4 regions of the Janthinobacterium sp. SUN100 genome follow, and region 1 is predicted to be linked to each of the others. Evidence: predicted binding sites of a transcription regulator. Region 1 holds the regulator's gene; each other region holds the start of a gene.
What was found. Region 1 encodes sigma-54, which starts transcription at its own class of promoters, with help from an activator protein. Its sites were predicted from a motif close to TGGCANGNAANCTGCTTT; they were not measured.
Positions count from the first base shown of each region.

Region 2: the regulator sigma-54 is predicted to act here: its motif matches at 4,073-4,090, upstream of glnA (type I glutamate--ammonia ligase).
Region 3: the regulator sigma-54 is predicted to act here: its motif matches at 3,382-3,399, upstream of O0881_RS23480 (beta-propeller fold lactonase family protein).
Region 4: the regulator sigma-54 is predicted to act here: its motif matches at 3,370-3,387, upstream of urtA (urea ABC transporter substrate-binding protein).

Region 1 is NZ_JAPUBU010000003.1:189,090-194,057, reverse strand. Features, by position in the region: gene lptA (lipopolysaccharide transport periplasmic protein LptA) at 1-433, shown strand, start outside; gene lptB (LPS export ABC transporter ATP-binding protein) at 433-1,188, shown strand; gene O0881_RS17355 (RNA polymerase factor sigma-54) at 1,193-2,671, shown strand; gene raiA (ribosome-associated translation inhibitor RaiA) at 2,741-3,103, shown strand; gene O0881_RS17345 (enoyl-CoA hydratase/isomerase family protein) at 3,232-4,317, shown strand; gene rapZ (RNase adapter RapZ) at 4,318-4,968, opposite strand, start outside.
Region 2 is NZ_JAPUBU010000005.1:115,961-120,928, reverse strand. Features, by position in the region: gene ntrC (nitrogen regulation protein NR(I)) at 1-751, opposite strand, end outside; gene glnL (nitrogen regulation protein NR(II)) at 800-1,888, opposite strand; gene O0881_RS23545 (DUF4124 domain-containing protein) at 1,894-2,403, opposite strand; gene glnA (type I glutamate--ammonia ligase) at 2,560-3,975, opposite strand; gene O0881_RS23535 (rhodanese-like domain-containing protein) at 4,362-4,823, shown strand.
Region 3 is NZ_JAPUBU010000005.1:101,338-106,305, forward strand. Features, by position in the region: gene proW (glycine betaine/L-proline ABC transporter permease ProW) at 1-743, shown strand, start outside; gene proX (glycine betaine/L-proline ABC transporter substrate-binding protein ProX) at 753-1,811, shown strand; gene O0881_RS23465 (GNAT family N-acetyltransferase) at 1,904-2,374, opposite strand; gene O0881_RS23470 (acyl-CoA-binding protein) at 2,418-2,672, opposite strand; gene O0881_RS23475 (FKBP-type peptidyl-prolyl cis-trans isomerase) at 2,872-3,228, opposite strand; gene O0881_RS23480 (beta-propeller fold lactonase family protein) at 3,426-4,397, shown strand; gene O0881_RS23485 (polysaccharide deacetylase family protein) at 4,468-4,968, shown strand, end outside.
Region 4 is NZ_JAPUBU010000001.1:1,563,208-1,568,175, reverse strand. Features, by position in the region: gene O0881_RS06810 (DUF262 domain-containing protein) at 1-1,696, opposite strand, end outside; gene O0881_RS06805 (DUF262 domain-containing protein) at 1,689-3,110, opposite strand; gene urtA (urea ABC transporter substrate-binding protein) at 3,440-4,693, shown strand; gene urtB (urea ABC transporter permease subunit UrtB) at 4,762-4,968, shown strand, end outside.

The DNA.
Region 1 (4,968 bases):
CGTCGTGCTGGTCAAGGGCACCCTGACCATGAAGGCGGGCCGGGCCCTGATCACGGAAGACCCGCAAGGCTACCAGTTCATCACCTTCTGGGCCGATCCCGGCAAGCTTGCGACCTTCCGCCAGAAGCGCGATGGCGCGGGCGACCTGTGGGTCGAAGGCGAGGCGGAGCGCGTGGAATACGACAACAAGACGGAAGTGGTGAAACTGTTTTCCAGAGCCAAGCTGACGCGCCTGGAAGGCGCGAAAGTCACCGATGTGGCCAATGGCGCTTTCATCTCGTATGACAGCCGCAAGGAAGAATTTGCGATGGAAAATTCCAACAGCGGCACCAGCACCGCCGATGGCGGCAGCGTGCGCATGGTGATCCAGCCGAAGACCAAGGCGCCGGCAGCGGAGAAAGCGCCGGCCACGCCCGCGCCAGGAAAGAAATAATGGAAAATACACGTTGCGGCAGCACCCTGATCGTTCGCGGGCTGCAAAAAACCTATGGCAAGCGGCAAGTCGTGCATGATGTTTCGCTGCAAGTCGAATGCGGCGAAGTGGTGGGCTTGCTGGGCCCGAACGGCGCCGGCAAGACCACCTCGTTCTACATGATCGTCGGCCTGGTGCCGTCCGATGGCGGCAGCATCGATATCAGCGGCGTGGATATCTCCAGCCTGCCGATCCACCGCCGCGCGCAGATGGGCCTGTCCTACCTGCCGCAGGAAGCGTCCGTCTTCCGCAAGCTGACGGTGGAAGACAATATCCGCGCCGTGCTGGAAATCCAGACCGTCGAAGGCCGTCCGCTGACGAAGGCCGAGATCGAGGAGCGGCTGGATAAATTGCTGGCCGACTTGCAGATTGAAAAGCTGCGCGAGAACCAGGCGCTGTCCCTGTCCGGTGGCGAACGCCGCCGCGTGGAAATCGCCCGCGCGCTGGCCACCGATCCCCGTTTCGTGCTGCTCGACGAGCCGTTCGCCGGCGTCGATCCGATCGCCGTGATCGAGATCCAGCGCATTGTGCGTTTCTTGAAGGAGCGCAATATCGGCGTGCTGATTACCGATCATAATGTGCGTGAGACGCTGGGTATTTGCGACCGCGCCTACATCATCAACCAGGGCTCGGTGCTGGCGTCGGGACGCCCCGACGACATCATTGCGAACGAGTCGGTACGCCGGGTCTATCTGGGCGAACACTTCCGCATGTAAGCCAATGAAACAATCATTGCAGCTGCGCACTTCGCAGCACCTGGCACTGACGCCGCAGTTGCAGCAATCGATACGCCTGTTGCAATTGTCTACCCTGGAATTGCACCAGGAACTCGAGCAATTGCTGACGGACAATCCCTTGCTCGAACGCCTCGATGATCCGCTCGACCGTTCGCTGCGCCTGCTGTCCGACGGGGCCTTGAGCTCCACGGCCGCACCGGCCGAAGCGCCGCCCCAGCCGCCAGGCCAGGAGGCGCCCGCAGCGCCGGCCGAAGCGGAAGCGTTTGACGGCGAGGGGGGCGACAGCCCGGCCGCCGCGGATGGCGGCGACAGCGACTGGAGTGAGGCGAGCCGGGGCAAGGCGCCCGACGACGACGATTCGCGTCCGCAATTGGAGGCCCATCACTGCACCCTGCGCGAACACCTGATGGAGCAGATGCGCGTGACGGTGCTCGAATTGCGCGACCGCGCACTGGTCGAGCTGATCATCGACGCGCTCGACGACAATGGCTACCTGGAAGAGTCGCTCGACGACATCCTGGCGCGCCTGCCGGAAGAGCTGGAAATCGACGCCGACGAGATGCGCACGGCCTTGTCGCTGCTGCAAAGTTTCGATCCGCCGGGCGTGGGCGCGCGCAACGCGTCCGAATGCCTGGCCCTGCAAATCAAGCGCTTGCCACACATCGCCATGGTGACGCGGCGCATGGCCCTCGTCATCGTGGAAAAGCACCTGGCCTGGTTTGCCCAGCGCGATTTCAACAAGCTGAAAAAAGCCCTCGATTGCGACGATGAAGACTTGCGCGAAGCGCAGACGGTGATTCGCCAGTGCAATCCGCATCCGGGCGCCGTGTTCGCCTCGGACGTGTCCGATTACGTGGTGCCCGACGTCGTCGTCAAGCGCGCGCGCAATGGCTGGCAAGTGACCCTGAACAACGACGTCATGCCGCGCCTGCGCGTCAACGCCATGTACGCCAACTTGCTCAAGCAAGGCAAGGGGGAGGGCGCCATGGGCGCACAGTTGCAGGAGGCCAAGTGGCTGATCAAGAACATGCGCCAGCGCTTCGACACGATCCTGCGCGTGGCACAGGCGATAGTAGAAAGACAAAAGAACTTTTTCTCGCATGGGGCCGTTGCCATGCGCCCCCTTGTGCTCCGTGAAATAGCTGATACACTGGGTTTACACGAGAGTACTATCTCGCGGGTAACAACTCAAAAGTACATGCTGACCCCGCACGGCATGTTCGAGTTGAAATATTTCTTTGGTAGCCACGTCGCCACCGAAGCGGGGGGCGAAGCGTCATCGACGGCGATACGGGCATTGATCGTGCAACTGACAGGAGCAGAAGACCCTAAAAATCCTTTATCCGACAGTAAGATTGCGGACATGCTGGGGGAACAAGGCATGGTGATTGCGCGACGTACTGTTGCCAAATACCGGGAAGCATTAAAAATTCCGCCAGTGAGCCTGCGTAAGTGTTTGTAAGTTTTTTTCGGTTCCTCTGCGGGCCGGATAGGATGGACCGCACGAACCCGATCATCTTTAGGAGTGTGTATGAATCTCACCATCAGCGGACATCATCTCGAAGTGACACCAGCCATCCGTGAATACGTACAAACGAAGCTGGAGCGCGTGAAACGTCATTTCGATCAAGTCATCGATATCGCCGTGATTCTGACCGTGGATAACCTCAAAGAGAAAGAAAAACGTCAAAAGGCTGAAGTCAACCTGCGTTTGAGCGGCAAGACTGTCTATGTGGAAAGCTTGGCGCACGACCTGTACGCCGCGATCGATACGCTGATCGACAAGCTCGATAGGCAAGTGATGAAATACAAAACCAAAGTGCAAGGGCACGGTAAAGAGGCGATCAAGCATCTGCCAGACAACTCCGAGGAAGAAGCCGTCGTCGCCGTCTAAGGCCACCCGCTTCCAGCAGTTGTGATCAATTAAGGGCGCACATTGCGCCCTTTTTTGCGCCCAGCGGAACGCAATGTTCCCCGCGCAGGCATTAGAATATTCGCACTTTCACTTCTTTCCTGCCTGCCATGAGCGACTTCGTCCAGACTTCCATCCGCAACCGCACCGGGCACATCGTGCTCGACCGTCCGAAAGCCTTGAATTCCCTGTCGCTGGAGATGGTGCGCGCCCTGAGCGCGGCCCTGCTGGCCTGGCGCGACGATCCGCAGGTGGACGCCGTCGTGATCCGCTCCAGCAGCGACAAGGCCCTGTGCGCCGGCGGCGACATCCGTTTCTTTTACGATGCGGGCCTGGCCACGCCGCAAGGCGGCAGCGCCCTGCTGGAAGATTTCTTCACAGAAGAATATGCTTTAAATCATTTAATTCATTTCTACCCGAAACCGTATATCGCCGTGATGGATGGCGTGGTGATGGGCGGCGGCATGGGCGTGGCGCAAGCCGGGCCCGGCAACCGCTTGCGCATCGTGACGGGCCGCACGCGCATGGCCATGCCGGAAGTCAATATCGGCCTGTTTCCGGACGTGGGCGGCAGTTATTTCCTGTCCCGCCTGGCCGGCCAGCTGGGCCTGTACCTGGGCTTGACGGGCTTGACGATCAACGCGGCCGACGCCCTGTACACGGGCCTGGCCGATGTCTACCTGCCCGAAGCGCAGATGGGGGCGCTGCTGGACCTGTTTGAATCGACGCCGGGCGAGGCCTTGCCTGTGGCCATCAAGGCGCTGGCGGCGCCATTCCAGGCCGAGGCGGGGGTATCCCCCCTGGCCACGGCGCGCGCGGCGCTGGACCGCCATTTCAGCGCCGGCTCCGTGGCGGCCATCATGGCCTCGCTGGCGCAGGACGACAGTGCGTTCGCCACCAAGGCGCTGGCGGCCATGCGCCTGCGTTCGCCCTTGATGATGTCGGTGACCCTGGAATTGCTGCAGCGGGGCACCCACCTGGGCGTGGCCGATTGCCTGCGCCTGGAGCGCACAGTCGTGCGCCACAATTTCGAACATGGCGAAGTGCTCGAGGGCGTGCGCGCGCTGGTGGTCGACAAGGATAATGCGCCCCGCTGGAATCCCGCCAGCCTGGACGAAGTCGACGCGGCCATGGTGGCGCGCTTCTTTGCGCCCGTCTGGCCGGCTGCGGCGCATCCGCTGCGCCACCTCGATTAACTAGCTGCGCTCGCGGTGGCGTAGAACCACGCGCTCGTTGGGTCCGAAATATTGCGCCAGCCGCTCCGCCATGTACACGGAGCGGTGCTGGCCGCCCGTGCAGCCGAGGGCTACCGTCAGGTAGCTGCGGTTGTCGGACTTGAATGACGGCAACCATTTCTCGATGAAGGCGCGGATGTCGGCCAGCAGTTCCAGCGCGCTGGGCTGCGCGTCGAGGAAGGCGATCACGGGCGCGTCGCGGCCGTCGAGGGGGCGCAAGGCCAGGTCGTAATAGGGATTCGGCAAGGCCCGCACGTCGAAGACGAAATCGGCGTCCAGCGGCACGCCCAGCTTGAAGGCGAACGATTCGAAGAACAGGGTCAGCGGCGCGCGTTCGGAGGCGACGATATCCTTGATCCAGGCACGCAGCTTGTTGGCGCTCAGTTCCGACGTGTCGATCACATGGCCCAGCTGTTCGATGGTCGAGAGGCGTTCGCGCTCTTCCGAAATGCACTCGATCAGGGTGCGGCGGCTGGCCGGATTCTGGTTCGGACGCAATTCGTGCGACAGCGGATGGCTGCGCCGCGTTTCCGAGAAGCGCGCCACCAGCGAATGCGTGGTGGCTGTCAGGAACATGACCTTGACGTCGTGCCCCTGGTCGCGCAGCAGGGC
Region 2 (4,968 bases), on a different contig from region 1:
CGCGCAAGAGGCGCGTCTGCAGGTCGAACGGCATGTCGCCGATCTCGTCGAGGAACAGGGTGCCGTTCTCCGCTTGCTCGAAGCGGCCCCGGCGCGTCGTCTGGGCGCCCGTAAACGCCCCCCGTTCATGGCCGAACAGTTCCGATTCCAGCAAATCCTTGGGTATTGCCGCCGTGTTGAGGGCAATGAACGGCTGCGCCGCGCGCGGGCTGTGCTTGTGCAGCGCGCGCGCCACGAGTTCCTTGCCGGAACCGGATTCGCCCGTGATGAGCACCGTCACGTTCGATTGCGACAGGCGGCCGATGGCGCGGAAGACTTCCTGCATGGCCGGCGCCTGGCCGAGGATTTCCGGCGTTTCCGACGGCCCCGACTCGACGCTGGTTTCGCGCAGGCTTTCTTCCAGCGCGCGGCGGATCAGCTCGACTGCCTTGTCGATGTCGAAGGGCTTGGCCAGGTATTCGAAGGCGCCGCCCTGGAAGGCTGCGACGGCCGAATCGAGGTCGGAAAAGGCCGTGATGATGATGACAGGCAAGCCGGGAAAGCGCGACTTGACCGTCTGCAACAATTCCAGGCCGGAGGCGCCCGGCATGCGGATATCGGACACGAGCACTTGCGGCGTGTCAAATTCCAGTGCGGCGATGGCGTCGCGCGCATTGGCAAAACTCTTGGTGGCGAGATTTTCCCGCGCCAGGGCTTTTTCCAGCACCCAGCGGATTGATTCGTCGTCGTCAACTATCCAGATTGGCTTCATTAGTGTGTGCGTCCCGCAATGGATTTCATGGGTGGGATACCTCCTCGCTTATGGCAAGGGTAGAACGATCCTGAAATCGGTGTATCCAGGCCGGCTTTCGCACTCGATCACGCCCAGGTGCTGTTGCACGAAGGTTTGCGCCAAGGTCAGTCCCAGCCCGCTGCCGCCTTCCCTGCCCGACACCAGCGGGTAGAAAATCCGGTCGCGGATCTGGGGTGCGATGCCCGGTCCATTGTCAATGATATGCAAGTCTAATGCCAGGCCGTAACGGACCTTGGCCAGGGTCACCTGGCGCGCCACGCGCGTCTTGAAAATCAGCTCCGCATCGCCCGCCTCGATGCGCTCGGCCAGGGCCTGCGCCGCGTTATGCGCGATGTTGAGCACGGTCTGTATCAATTGCTCCTTGTCGCCGCGAAACTCGGGGATCGAAGCGTCGTAATCGCGCGCAATGGTCAGGCCGCTGGGGAATTCGGCCAGGATCAGGCTGCGGACCCTTTCGCACACTTCGTGGATATTCACGTCGCCCACGATATGCGGGCGGCGGTGCGGCGCCAGCAGGCGGTCGACCAGGGTTTGCAGGCGGTCCGCTTCCTTGATGATGACTTGCGTGTATTCGCGCAGTTCGCTCAGGTGCAGGGCCGGCAATTCCAGTTCCAGCAGCTGGGCCGCGCCGCGGATGCCGCCCAGCGGGTTCTTGATTTCATGCGCCAGGTTGCGGATCAGCTCCTTGTTGACCTGGCTCTGGTCGAGGATGCGCTCCTCGCGGTCGAGCTTTAACTGCTGCACGTTCTCGCGCAGCTCGATCAGCACGCCGTCGCGCGGCGCGTCGAGCGCGCTGACGATGCTGTGCACGCGCAGCGGCTCGCGCCCCAGGCGCTCCAGGCTCAGGTCCTGGCGCAAGTCGGAAAACTTGTGTTCAAGCGCCTGCGCGCAAATGCCGGCCAGCTCCTCGGGATTGAGGAACAGCGCCGTCAGCTTTTGCCGCGACAGGGCCTTCAAGGAGCTTTCCAGCAGGTTTTCCGCCGCCGCGTTGGCGTAGCTGATGCGGCCGTCGCCATCGAGCAGGATCACGGCCGAGGCCAGCAAATCAAGGCCGGCCAGGTGGGCGGGACGGCTGGAATGGTTGTCTAGTGTCATGTGCTTTACCGGATATTCGCGATCTCGCGTTTCAGGGCCTCGACGTTTTGCTGTGTCCGGCTAATGTTGTCCTTCAACTGCGCCACTCTTTCCTGGTATTTCGCGTAGTTGCGCTCATTGCCCTGGCGCTCGGGCTGGCCGCCGTTAAATTCCAGGCGCTGCGCCGCCAGTTTCTGCTCTTCGCTGCGCAACTCGTCCTGCAGGATCTGGCGCCGGTCCAGGTCGCGCGCGCGCTGCTCGGCGCCATCGACCTTGGGAAACGCGCCGGCGGCAGGCGCCGCCGTGGCCGCCGCCTGCAGGGCGGGCCGTACCGGCGCACCGGCCAGCGGCGCCGTCCTGCGTGGCGGCTCCGTCATGGCGCCCGGCAAATCGAGCAGCTGGCAATGTTTGCCAGCACTCCTGTCCGTGTACGTCTTGTGTCCCTGCGCATCGGCGCACACATACAGCTGCCCGTGCGCCTGTGCCGCCGCGCCCAGCAATCCTGCCATCAGCGCCATTCTGTAATGCTTGGTCAATCTTCACTCCTGTCGGCTCGTGCCGCATCGTTCCTGGGCCGACTATACAACACCGCACTGTCACCGCCTTGGCGCCTTGCATAAAAAAACGCGGGCAAGACCATCGCCTCACCCGCGTTTTTTATTCACTACCGGCACATTGCCGGCGTGGCGCCATTACAGCGAGTAGTACATGTCGAACTCGGCAGGATGCGTGGTCATGCGCATGCGCTGTACGTCCTGCATTTTCAGTTCCAGGTAAGCGTCGATCATGGAATCGCTGAACACGCCGCCACGGGTCAGGAACTCGCGGTCCTTGTCCAGGGCTTCCAGTGCTTCTTCCAGCGAAGCGCACACGGTCGGGATCAGTGCATCTTCTTCCGGCGGCAGATGGTACAGATCTTTCGAGGCGGCTTCGCCCGGATGGATCTTGTTGGCAACACCGTCCAGGCCGGCCATCAGCAGTGCGGCGAAGCACAGGTACGGGTTCGCCAGTGGATCCGGGAAGCGCGCTTCGACGCGGCGGCCTTTTGGATTGGCCACGTGCGGAATACGGATCGAGGCGGAACGGTTTTTCGCCGAGTACGCCAGTTTCACTGGAGCTTCGTAGCCTGGTACCAGACGCTTGTACGAGTTGGTGCCCGGATTCGTGATCGCGTTCAGTGCCTTGGCGTGCTTGATGATGCCGCCGATGTAGTACAGGGCGAAATCGGACAGGCCGGCATAGCCGTCGCCGGCGAACAGGTTTTTGCCATCTTTCCATACGGATTGATGCACGTGCATGCCCGAACCGTTGTCGCCAACGATAGGTTTCGGCATGAAGGTGGCGGTCTTACCATAGCTGTGCGCCACGTTCCACACCACGTATTTCAGGTTTTGCGTCCAGTCGGCGCGCTCGACCAGGGTCGAGAACTTGGTGCCGATTTCATTTTGACCGGCGCCGGCCACTTCGTGATGATGTACCTCAACCGGGATGCCCAGCGATTCCAAAATCAGGCACATTTCCGAACGCATGTCCTGGAAGCTGTCCACTGGTGGCACTGGGAAATAGCCGCCCTTGACGGTAGGACGGTGGCCGCTGTTGCCGCCTTCGATATCCTTGCCGGTCGACCACGAACCTTCGTCCGAACCGATCTTGACGAAGCAGCCCGACATGTCGATCTTCCAGCGCACGCTGTCGAAGATGAAGAATTCCGGCTCAGGGCCGAAGTAGGCGGTGTCGCCCATGCCCGACGATTTCAGGTAGGCTTCGGCGCGTTTCGCGATCGAGCGCGGGTCGCGGTCGTAGCCCTTGCCGTCCGACGGTTCGATCACGTCGCACTGCATGAACAGGGTCGTTTCTTCCATGAACGGATCGATATTGGCCGTGTTTGGATCCGGCAACAAGATCATGTCGGACGCTTCAATGCCTTTCCAGCCAGCGATCGAAGAACCGTCAAAGGCGTGGCCCGACTCGAATTTGTCCATGTCGAAGTGCGACACGGGAACCGTCACGTGCTGCTCTTTACCACGGGTATCGGCAAAGCGGAAATCAACGAATTTGACTTCGTTTTCTTCTACCATCTTCAAGACTTCTGCGGCTGTCATTGCCATGCGTATCTCCTAAATGAATGTGGGGTGAGCCGACCTTAGTGCGTCTGGGCTGATGAAGCGAAGCAAACATTGCGTGCCACCAAAACTCATAAGGATCATAGCAGATTCCATGCCAGCTCCAGGAGCCCCCCGGTGCCGGCAACAAAATTACTGCCATCCCAGTGAAAGTTTTCATGCCCGCGATTTTGACACGCGTTTGCGTCAAATCAAGAATGCACTAAGCAAGTGCAAAAAACGAATAACGCACCATTATCGTGCATTTTGTGCGAATTACCGAAAAATGCCTCCTTGTGGTGCATGCGCCGTGCACCATGGATTCCCGTTTGCGGGGCGCGGACGGCGCACTATAATCGTACACACACCTGCCCACTTTCATCGAGGACGCCATGACCACCGCCGCCGACATCCTGACCACCGCCCGCAGCCGGGCCAATGAAGGTACGCCGTATGCCGGCGCCGTCACGCCGCAGGAAGCGTATGACTTGCTGCAAGGCGATGCCGCCGTCAAGCTCATCGATGTGCGCACGACTGCCGAGCGCGACTGGGTCGGCCGCGTCGACATCGCCGATACCCAGCATGGTGCGGTGCAGTGGGCCACCTACCCGGGCGGCGTGCCGAATCCCGACTTCCTCGCGCAACTGGCGGCCCAGGCCGGCAAGGACGAGGTGCTGCTGTTCCTGTGCCGCTCCGGCGTGCGTTCGCGCCATGCCGCCAAGCTGGCGACCGAACACGGCTATATCAACTGCTTCGACATCCTCGAAGGCTTCGAGGGCGACAAGGACGCCGACGGCCACCGCAAGCAGATCGGCGGCTGGTGCAAGGCGGGCTTGCCGTGGCTGGGCGCCTGACGCTGGCCGCCGAATTATCTGAACAGTGTTTGATCTGGCGGGCCACCATGCGGCCCGCCATCGGCTACAACCATCCATGCGCGCCCGATTTTCTCAAGAGCGGCGCCGATTCTCCTTGCGAATATGTACCTTATATAGTACAACG
Region 3 (4,968 bases), on a different contig from region 1:
GCACCCTGGCCATCGGCACCGTGCTGGCGCTGCTGGTGGTGTCCATGCTGGGCATCTGGCCGGAAGCCATGACGACCCTGTCGCTGGTCTTGACGTCGCTGGCGTTCTGCCTGGCCATTGGCTTGCCGTTGGGTATCTTCCTTGCCAGCAGCGACCGCGCGCAGAATATCCTGCGCCCCCTGCTCGACGCCATGCAGACGACGCCCGCGTTTGTCTACCTGGTGCCCGTGGTGATGCTGTTTGGTATCGGTAATGCGCCTGGCGTGATCGTGACGATCATCTTTGCCCTGCCGCCGCTGGTACGTCTGACCAACCTCGGCATCCGCCAGGTACGTCCCGACCTGATCGAAGCGGCCCGCGCATATGGCGCCTCGCCGTGGCAGTTGCTGACCCGCGTGCAATTTCCGCTGGCCATGCCATCGATCATGGCCGGTATCAACCAGTCGCTGATGCTGTCGCTGTCGATGGTCGTGATCGCCTCGATGATCGCCGTCGGCGGCCTGGGCCAGATGGTATTGCGCGGCATCGGCCGCCTGGACATGGGCCTGGCCACCGTGGGCGGCCTGGGCATCGTGCTGCTGGCCATCACCCTGGACCGCTTGACGCAGGCGATGGGCCAGCCACGCCGCGGCGTGCGCCACTGGTACCAGACGGGTCCTGCCGGTTTCGTGCTGTGCCTGGTGCGCGGCAATGCGGAGAAAAATAATGTTGAACAGCAAGTAACGCTGGCCAACGCACAATAAAGGATACACATGCATCAAATCGACAATTTCAAAGTGACGCAAAAATCGCAACGCAAGTTCCAGCTGTTTTCCGCCCTGGCGATCGCCGCCATGGCCCTGACCACCAGCCTGGCCATGGCGCAGACGCCGGCCGCCGCTGCCGATGCGCTGCCCGGCAAGGGCGTCAAGGTGCAACCGCTGCAAAGCTCGATCGCGGAAGAAACCTTCCAGACCATGCTGGTCGATAAGGCCCTGGAAAAGCTGGGCTACGACGTGCAGCCGATCAAGGAAGTGGAATACCCGACGGCGCATATCGCCATTGCCAACGGTGACGCCACCTTCATGGCCGTGCACTGGGACCCGATGCACAAGGATTTCTATAACAATGCGGGCGGCGACGCCAAGCTGTCGCGCACGGGCCAGTATGCGGGGCCTGCCGCGCAAGGTTATCTGATCGACAAGGCGACGGCGGAAAAGTACAACATCACGAATATCGACCAGTTGCGCGATCCCAACCTGGCCAAGCTGTTCGACCATGATGGCGATGGCAAGGCCGACTTGACCGGTTGCAACCCAGGCTGGGGTTGCGAAGCGCTGATCGAGAACCACATGGATGCGTATAAATTGCGCAAGACGGTGACGCACGTGCAGGGCAGCTATGCGGCCCTGATCGCCGACACCCTGGGCCGCTACAAGCGTGGCGAACCGATCCTGTATTACACGTGGACGCCGTACTGGGTCAGCGGCGTGCTGGTGCCGGGCAAGGACGTAGTCTGGCTGAAAGTGCCGTTCTCGGCCAATCCGGACAAGGTGAATACCCGTCTCGACGATGGCAGCGACTACGGCTTTGCCGTCAACACGGCGCGCATCGTGTCGAACAAGGCCTGGGCGGAGAAGAATCCGGCCGCGGCCAAGCTGTTCGAAGTGATGCAATTGCCCGTGGCGGACATCAATGCGCAGAACGAGCGCATGCGCCGCGGCGAAAACACGCAAGCGGATATCGCGCGCCACACGGCTGGCTGGATCAAGTTCCACCAGCAGACGTTTGACGGCTGGATCGCGCAAGCGCTGGCGGCGGCGAAAAAGTAAGTTTGCGGCTGAGACAGGCGTAAAAAAAGTGGCTACCGATTTGGTAGCCACTTTTGCGTTAACGGCCTGTTTTGGTGGTTTTTGGTGAGTTTTTAGGCCATTTCAGCCAGTTTCAGGTGCAAAATGGGGAAAGGCTTGCCAAACGGGTCGCATTCCGAGCGGTTTTCCACGATAAAGCCCAGGTGGCGGTAAAAACCGTGCGCTTGCGCGTTGTGCTCGTTGACATCGACGGCCGTGGCGCCCAGGGCCGCGATGGCGTGACGGACCAGGGTGCGGCCGGCGCCGCTGCCCCGGTGATCCGGATGGACGAACAGCATCTCGATCTTGGCGTGCTCGACGCACAGGAAGGCATGGGCGACGCCGTCATCCGCGCGCAGCACGTGCAGCAGGCGTTCCGCCGTCACCCTGGCCAGCTCCTCGCGCACTAAGGGCATCAGGAAGGCGATATCGCTGTCGGCGAGGAAGTCGTGGGTGGCGCGGACGGACAGGTGCCAGACGTCGAACAGACGGGGCAGGTCGGCGGCGTGCGCCAGGGAAACTGGGGAAAGCGGGGATGGGGTCATGCAGAAATTATACTGCCCCGGCAGGCGCCGGGGCAGGGATACATCAGTCCTTCAAGTCTTCGATCAGGTCGATGTATTGCTGTTGCGCCTCTTCCTTCGAGGTGCCGGCCAGGGCCGCCCAGGCGTCGAACTTGGCGCGGTTGACGAAGTCGGTCATGCCAGGACGCTCGCCCGTGGCGTCGCCGCTCGACGCTTGCTTGAACAAGGCGTAGATTTTCAACAAGGTCATATTGTCCGGACGCTCGGACAGGGTCTTGGAATCGAGCTGCGCTTGTTCGAATTGCTCTTGTAAACTCATGATGGCTCCTGTGTGCTGATGGAATCGCTGGAAAAGTGCGGCAGGCCCGGCGGAGTGGCCACCGTGCGTGCTGCAGTGCCTGACATCATAGTGAAAAAAGCGCGCCGTGCATTAGAGGACACACTCAAAACAAAAACGCCGCCGCTGAGTGAACAGGGGCGGCGTCGGTACAGTCGCTTGAGCGCTGCGGAGTCGGTGCTTATACGCCCAGCAGTTCGACGTCGAAAATCAGGGTGGCGTTCGGAGGAATCACGCCGCCGGCGCCGCGTGCGCCATAGCCCAGTGCTGCCGGGATGATCAGCTGGCGCTTGCCGCCCACTTTCATGCCTTGCACGCCTTCGTCCCAGCCTTGAATGACGCGGCCGGCGCCCAGCGGGAATTCGAATGGATCGTTGCGGTCCTTGCTCGAGTCAAATTTCGCGCCGGCGCTGCCGTCGTCGTTTTGCAGCCAGCCCGTGTAATGCACGACAACATTGTTGCCGGCTTGCGCTTCAGCGCCTTCGCCAACGGTGGTGTCGATGTATTGCAGACCGGAAGCGGTAGTGGTGGTGGTCATGATTATCCTTGTGTAGGCGATGAAAGCTTCAGATTGTAGAGCAATGAGTTGCAAAGCGCCATTCCAGGCCTGGCACGGGGAAAAAACGGAAATTACGGCGATGTGTGGCTGCCGGCAGCATTTAAGGGGGGATTTCACACAATAAATACAGTGTTCCACGTAAAATGCATGTTTTGTATTTAACAGTGATTTTTGCCATGTTCCGCAGTCTACGCCGCCTTGTTTTTTCCTCGCTGTGCCTGGTTTCCGCAATATCGACGGCGCAAGCCGAAGTGGTGGTGGTGCTCAATTCCCGTGATGCTACGGTGCAACTGCTGGACCAGAAAACCTATGCTCCCCTGTCCACCTTTGCCGTCGGCAAGGAACCGCACCATCTGATGGAAACGCCGGACGGCAAGTCGCTGATCGTCGCCAGTTCCGTCGGCAACGAGCTGATTTTCCTCGACCCCGTGTCGGGCCAGATCCAGCGCCGCATCAGCAACATCCTCGACCCGTACCAGATCGGCTTTTCGCCGGACCAGAAATGGTTCATCTCGAACTCCTTGCGCCTGGACCGTATCGACCTGTACCGCTATGACGGCAAGAACCTGACCCTGGCCAAGCGCATTCCGCTGCCAAAGTTGCCCAGCCATATGGCGTTCACGGCCGACAGCACCATGGCTTTCATTACGCAGCAGGGCAGCAACCAGGTCAGCGCCATCGACCTGGCCACGCAAACGGTGAAATGGACCATGCCCGTCGGCCCGGCGCCAGCCGGCATCACGATGACGCCCGATGGCAAGCATTTGCTGGTGGGCATCATGGGCAGCGATTACGTGGAAGTGATCGACTGGCGCACGCAAAAGACCGTCAAGCGCATCAAGGCGGGCGCCGGCACGCACAATTTCCGCGCGCTGGGCGACAACCGCATGACGTTCGTCTCGAACCGCGTGTCGAACACCATCAACATCATCGACCAGCAAACCCTGGAAAACGTGGGCACCATCAATGTGCCGGGCGGCCCCGATTGCATGGAAATCACGCCGGACGGCAAGACCATGTGGGTAACGTTGCGCTGGATCAAGAAAGTGGCCGTGATCGACTTGACCACGCGCAAGGTGATCAAGACCATCCCGGTGGGCCGCTCGCCCCATGGCGTGTACTTCGCCACCCACTCGCCGCGCATGTGATGAGCCGGTGATGATGAAACGCTTCATTTTCGCGGGCCACGGGCCCGCCATGCTGCTGTGCGCCAACGCCATGCTGTCGCCCGCGCATGCCGCCGCACCTGCTGCCGTACCTGCCGCCGTATCTGCTGCCCCAGCCGCATCCCCAGTTGCATCGCCAGCGCCGGCCGCCTGCAAGGGCACCATCTACATGACCTTCGACACGGGTAGCCAGTCGCAAGCGCAGCTGATCGCCGACGTGCTGAACAAGCGCCATGTGAAGGCAACCTTCTTCCTGGCCAATGAAAAGACCACGCGGGGCGACTATTCGCTCGATGACTCGTGGGCGCCGTACTGGAAAGCCCGCGTGGCCGAAGGCCATGCGTTCGGCACGCATACGTTTGACCACGTGTACTGGAAGAAGGATCTGGCCAACGGCTTGATCCAGGTCAAGCCCCAGTTCGGCAAGGATGGCGGCAAGCTGGCGTCGTTCACGGATCAGCAGTTCTGCGAGGAATTGCGCCGCGTCGATACGCGCTTCCAGGAGCTGACCGGGCGCAAGCTCGACCCGTTCTGGCGCGCGCCGGGCGGCTAC
Region 4 (4,968 bases), on a different contig from region 1:
TGTCACGGCGCCAGAGTAGGTAATCGATAAAATTAAAGACTAAGTTATTCTTGATGGCGCCGAAACGCAGCATTTCCCGCGCTTCGTTGCGTGACAGAACGTTGTACCCCAGCACTGGTTGACTGCTGGCATCGCCGTAGATCATGCTGTAATAAGACTGTCCCTCTCCTTCGGACAGAAAGCGCAAGAAGACGAAGCGTCGCGCAAGCTGCTCCAAATACTCAAGGTACTCGCTGGCGCATATCGGGTTCTCTTTTTTGTAGGCCAGGAACAGATAGCGCAGGGCGCCATTAAGCCAGTGCTTGTAGACCTGGGTTGGCGTGGAGACATGGAAAGCAGATAGCAGCATTAGAATCTGTCGGTTGCTTCCCTCACGCTCGCCCTCGCCATCGTCGAAACTGTTGATGTAGCTGACGCTCTTGGCAGAGTACCAGTGCAGCCGTTTCAGGCTCCAGCCATCGCTGCCTTGGGCAAATTCCCTCTTGAGTATGCACTGATCAAACAGAAATTTGCCTTTTAGAAGTGCATAGACAAAGGACTGCGTCGCGGCGATCGGGTCTTTCTGTTTCAGCACTTTCAGTTCGAATTGTGCGATAAGTTGCTTGTCGTCGAGCGGCACACCTTCTGTTTCTCCGGGTTCATGGGTAATCACCCTCAAGACATGTAACAGGAAATTTGAAAAATTGATAACGCTATTGAATCGCTCGGATCCTGCGGCCTCTTCAATTTGTATCGAGCCGGCATCAAGCACTACGCCTTCTAAGATTTCGGACAGGGAACGAGCTTCGACACTGGCCTGGACTTGCGGTTTATCATGGCCCGATGCCTTGTCCTGCTTTTGCGCACAGGAATCAAGCAGATCAATCAGTTCCTGGAAATTCTCAGGTATCAACTGCCCCCAATCGTCCTGACCAAAAAGGACATGCCGCACTTCTGGAGCGAAACCATATTGTACATAGCGCTCCATGTTTGCACAGGCATCCCAGACGTGTGCCATTGCATTTATACTTTTAAGGCGTACGGTTTTATCGGTAATCCGGTATAGAGCCTCCATTAAACTGGCTTTCACCACTTCGTGCTTTTCCAGTTGTTCACCCCGGTTGTTCATCACCTCGAAGAAATGATTAAGATCGGTATCCACAGGTACCTCGATCCGGCTGATTTGTACATGCTCAAGCAAGTAGCGGCAAAAGGCTGTCAGGCGCTCACCGCTCAGTTTGAGGTTATCAAGTGCCTTGCCTATCAGTTCGTAGCCATTCACCAATCCTTCGTTGAATGCATCGCCACGGAGCAGGTGCGGCGTTACCCCTTGCCATATGGCATCAAAGGTTTTGGTTGAGATAGGTCGGCTCTCGAACTCAAGATTGATGCGTTCATACCAACGCATGTCCACTGCGGAAGTGGCGCGATTTCTCAGCCAATTTGCCAGCAGGGAAAATGTTGTAAAACGTTGTTGGCCATCAATTACTTCATAGCGCCCGCGCTCCCGGAAAAATACGACCAAAGTGCCGATATGGTAGGTCTGCGGTGTTTCGTTGTCGGCCGTTTTTTGCTGGTAATCATGTATGTCCTGTAACAATTGCATGATTTCTGCCTCGCCCCACGCATAGTTGCGTTGATACATAGGCACCAGATAACTGGCCTCGCTGTTGAGCAGTTCCTTGATGCGGAAGGGGCGTACGGCTTTGTCATTCATAATAATTCATCTCTATGAAGAGGACGATTAACTCGTCCTCACTATCACTGTCGCCATTGCGATTGTTTTTGTTTTGCGATGCATTGAGCGTTTGCAAGGGCACGGACAGCAGGTCCCGCGCTTGCCTGGCATCGCGGATAATCCGGATCAGGTTGTACTCCAGCATATAGTTGTCCATGGTGGCTAGCTGTACTACCTGCTGGCGGATACGGCAGCGGTAGGCCCAGATGAAACACTTTTCGATGGCAGCCGAGATGCCTTCGGCGCCAAACTTGTCGATATAGAAGATAAGAGCACAATCAAACATCGACCGTACATACTGATCTCCGGTGCGGTAGCGTCGTTGATAGGTGTTGAGTGTCTTGAGGATACGGCTTGCCTGCTCACTCAACCTTTCGCCTAGAATATGCGTCTCGTCGGCGGCATGCTCATCCTTGATGATGGCCGATACCATGCGCTGGTAATGCTCTGCCATTTCAAAGAAACGTCGCCCGTTGACGATCATCTGATCCAGCTGAAAGGGAAATTCCGCTTTCTGGCCGTCAATCTGACGCTGGTACTGACGGTTATATTCATCAACAAAATGGTGCGCAATTTGCAGCGATTTCGCGTAGGGGGGAAGCCCTTTCCGATGCAGGCTGACACCTTTGAAAAGATCAACTTCTTCCTTACCGAAATAGCGAGCCGATTTACCCTCTGCCCATTGGCGTATCCGGAACAGGTAAGTGGCAAATAAAGTGGCAAGGCTGTCGCTTTGCAGGTTTTCCCAGTGAGCGACGGTATCTGCCTTGAGAGACACTTCATGTTCCGCAAACTCGCGTAAATGATATGCCTTGAGCAAATCATGGGGGGCCAAGTCGCGCCCTCGTGCATTCTGTGAGTCGAAAAATTGAAAGGCTTCCGATACATCGGTAAGTACGAAAGTGACGACTTCGCATCGCTTGAGGAGAAAGTCGATATGTTCCTCGGTGAATTCGGGCCGATCAACCAGACGCAGTAGTTCCTGAAAATTGCGCCGCAGATTGTGCTGGGAGATCAGGCTGGAAAAGTGCTGGCGCTTCATGAAAGCATTGACCTTGTACTCGAGATTGCCAAGGGTCTGTCTCAGGTCTTGTCTTGTTAATGTATTAATTCTGCGCTCGATAATGGCCTTGATCGCTAGCAGGAGCGTTAGCGTGCGCTGTTGACCATCCACAATATCGAGCCAATGCTGTTCGTCAGCCACGCGCAGGTGGAAGACGACAGATCCCAGGCGGTAAGCGGATTTGTCGCGATGACTGTCTATATCCGCAAACAGTTCGCTGATGTTTTTCAGTTTCCATTTGTAGGGACGCTGGTAGCTGGGAATTTCGAGTTGTTCAAGACTCAGCAGACTTTGGACAGACAGAACGGCTTTATCGATGACTGGTTGCATGCGTGTATTCCGGAACGCTATCTCATCGTCAACTACACGAGGATTGCGTCCTGAAGTTTCATTAAAGAATACATTATATGATAATTTCCAGGCGGGAACTATCCTTGCAAGTACCTAACTCTTCGTCTTTTATTCTCGTCAATATACAACGCAGGTCCACCGTTCGCACAACCATTGTGCAGCCGGTTTTTTTTCGTGCAACAAAGCCACCGTTGCACCAAATCGTGGCGTTGCAAGCTGGCATGCCGGTGCACAGCGCTGGCATGCATTCTGCTTTAACAACATCGCAGGCCCAGCTCGACCCCCACGAACCCATCACAGGAGTCCCCATGTCACGACGCATCATCCTGAAAGCGGCCGCCGCCGGCGCACTGGCCCTGGCCACGTCCACTTACATGCAGGCAGCCCTGGCCGCAGACACGATCAAGGTGGGCATTTTGCACTCCCTGTCGGGCACCATGGCCATCTCCGAAACGTCGCTCAAGGATGTGGCGCTGATGACGATTGCCGAGATCAATGCCAAGGGCGGCGTGCTGGGCAAGAAGCTGGAAGCCGTCGTCGTCGATCCGGCGTCGAACTGGCCTTTATTTGCGGAAAAAGCGCGCCAGCTGGTGGCGCAGGACAAGGTTGCCGTCGTGTTCGGCTGCTGGACGTCCGTGTCGCGCAAATCCGTCTTGCCGGTGTTCAAGGAACTCAACAGCCTGCTGTTTTACCCGGTGCAATACGAGGGTGAGGAGCTGGAAAAGAATGTGTTCTATACGGGGGCCGCGCCGAACCAGCAGGCGATTCCCGCCGTGGAATACCTGATGAGCAAGGATGGCGGCGGCGCGAAACGCTTCGTGCTGCTGGGCACGGATTACGTGTATCCGCGCACCACCAACAAGATCTTGCGCGCCTTTCTGAAAAGCAAAGGTGTCAAGGATAGCGATATCAGCGAGGTCTACACGCCGTTCGGCCACGCCGACTATCAAACCATCGTCGCCAACATCAAGAAGTTTTCCACGGGTGGCAAGACGGCCGTCATTTCCACCATCAATGGCGATTCCAACGTGCCGTTCTACAAGGAACTGGGCAATGCGGGCTTGAAAGCCACGGACGTGCCCGTAGTCGCGTTTTCCGTGGGCGAGGAAGAGTTGCGCGGCATCGATACCAAGCCGCTGCTCGGTCACCTGGCGGCATGGAATTATTTTGAATCCGTCAAGAATCCCGTCAACACGGCCTTCATCAAGCAGTGGAAGGCGTATGCGGTGGCGCAAAAGCTGCCGAACGCGGGGTCGGTCGTGACGAACGACCCGATGGAAGCGACCTATGTCGGCATCCACATGTGGGCGCAAGCCGTGGAAAAGGCGAAATCGACGGATACGGACAAGGTGATCGCCGCCATGGCCGGCCAGAGCGTCAAGGCGCCGTCGGGCTTCACCCTGACCATGGATGCCACGAATCACCACTTGCACAAGCCCGTGATGATCGGCGAAATCAAGGCCGATGGGCAATTCAATGTCGTGTGGAAAACTAAGGAGCCGATACGCGCCCAGCCGTGGAGCCCGTTTATCAAGGGCAATGAGGGCAAGCAAAAGCTGTAAAAGCCACGCCGGCGCCATCGGGCCATGCGTCCGGTGGCGCCGACTATCAACGCTTTCCCGGGATATCAATGAGGCTATTCACATCGCTGCTGGTCTTCGCCTGCCTGTGCCTGTCGTCCATGGCGCAGGCCGCCATCCCTCCCGACCTGCTCAAGCCGCTGGCCGGCGACGATCCTGACGCCAGGGTCGCCGCCGTCGCGCAGATCGCCGCCCTTGCCACGCCCGAGGCCGCCCGTGTGCTGCAAGCCTTGCAGGACGACGCGTTATACGCCACG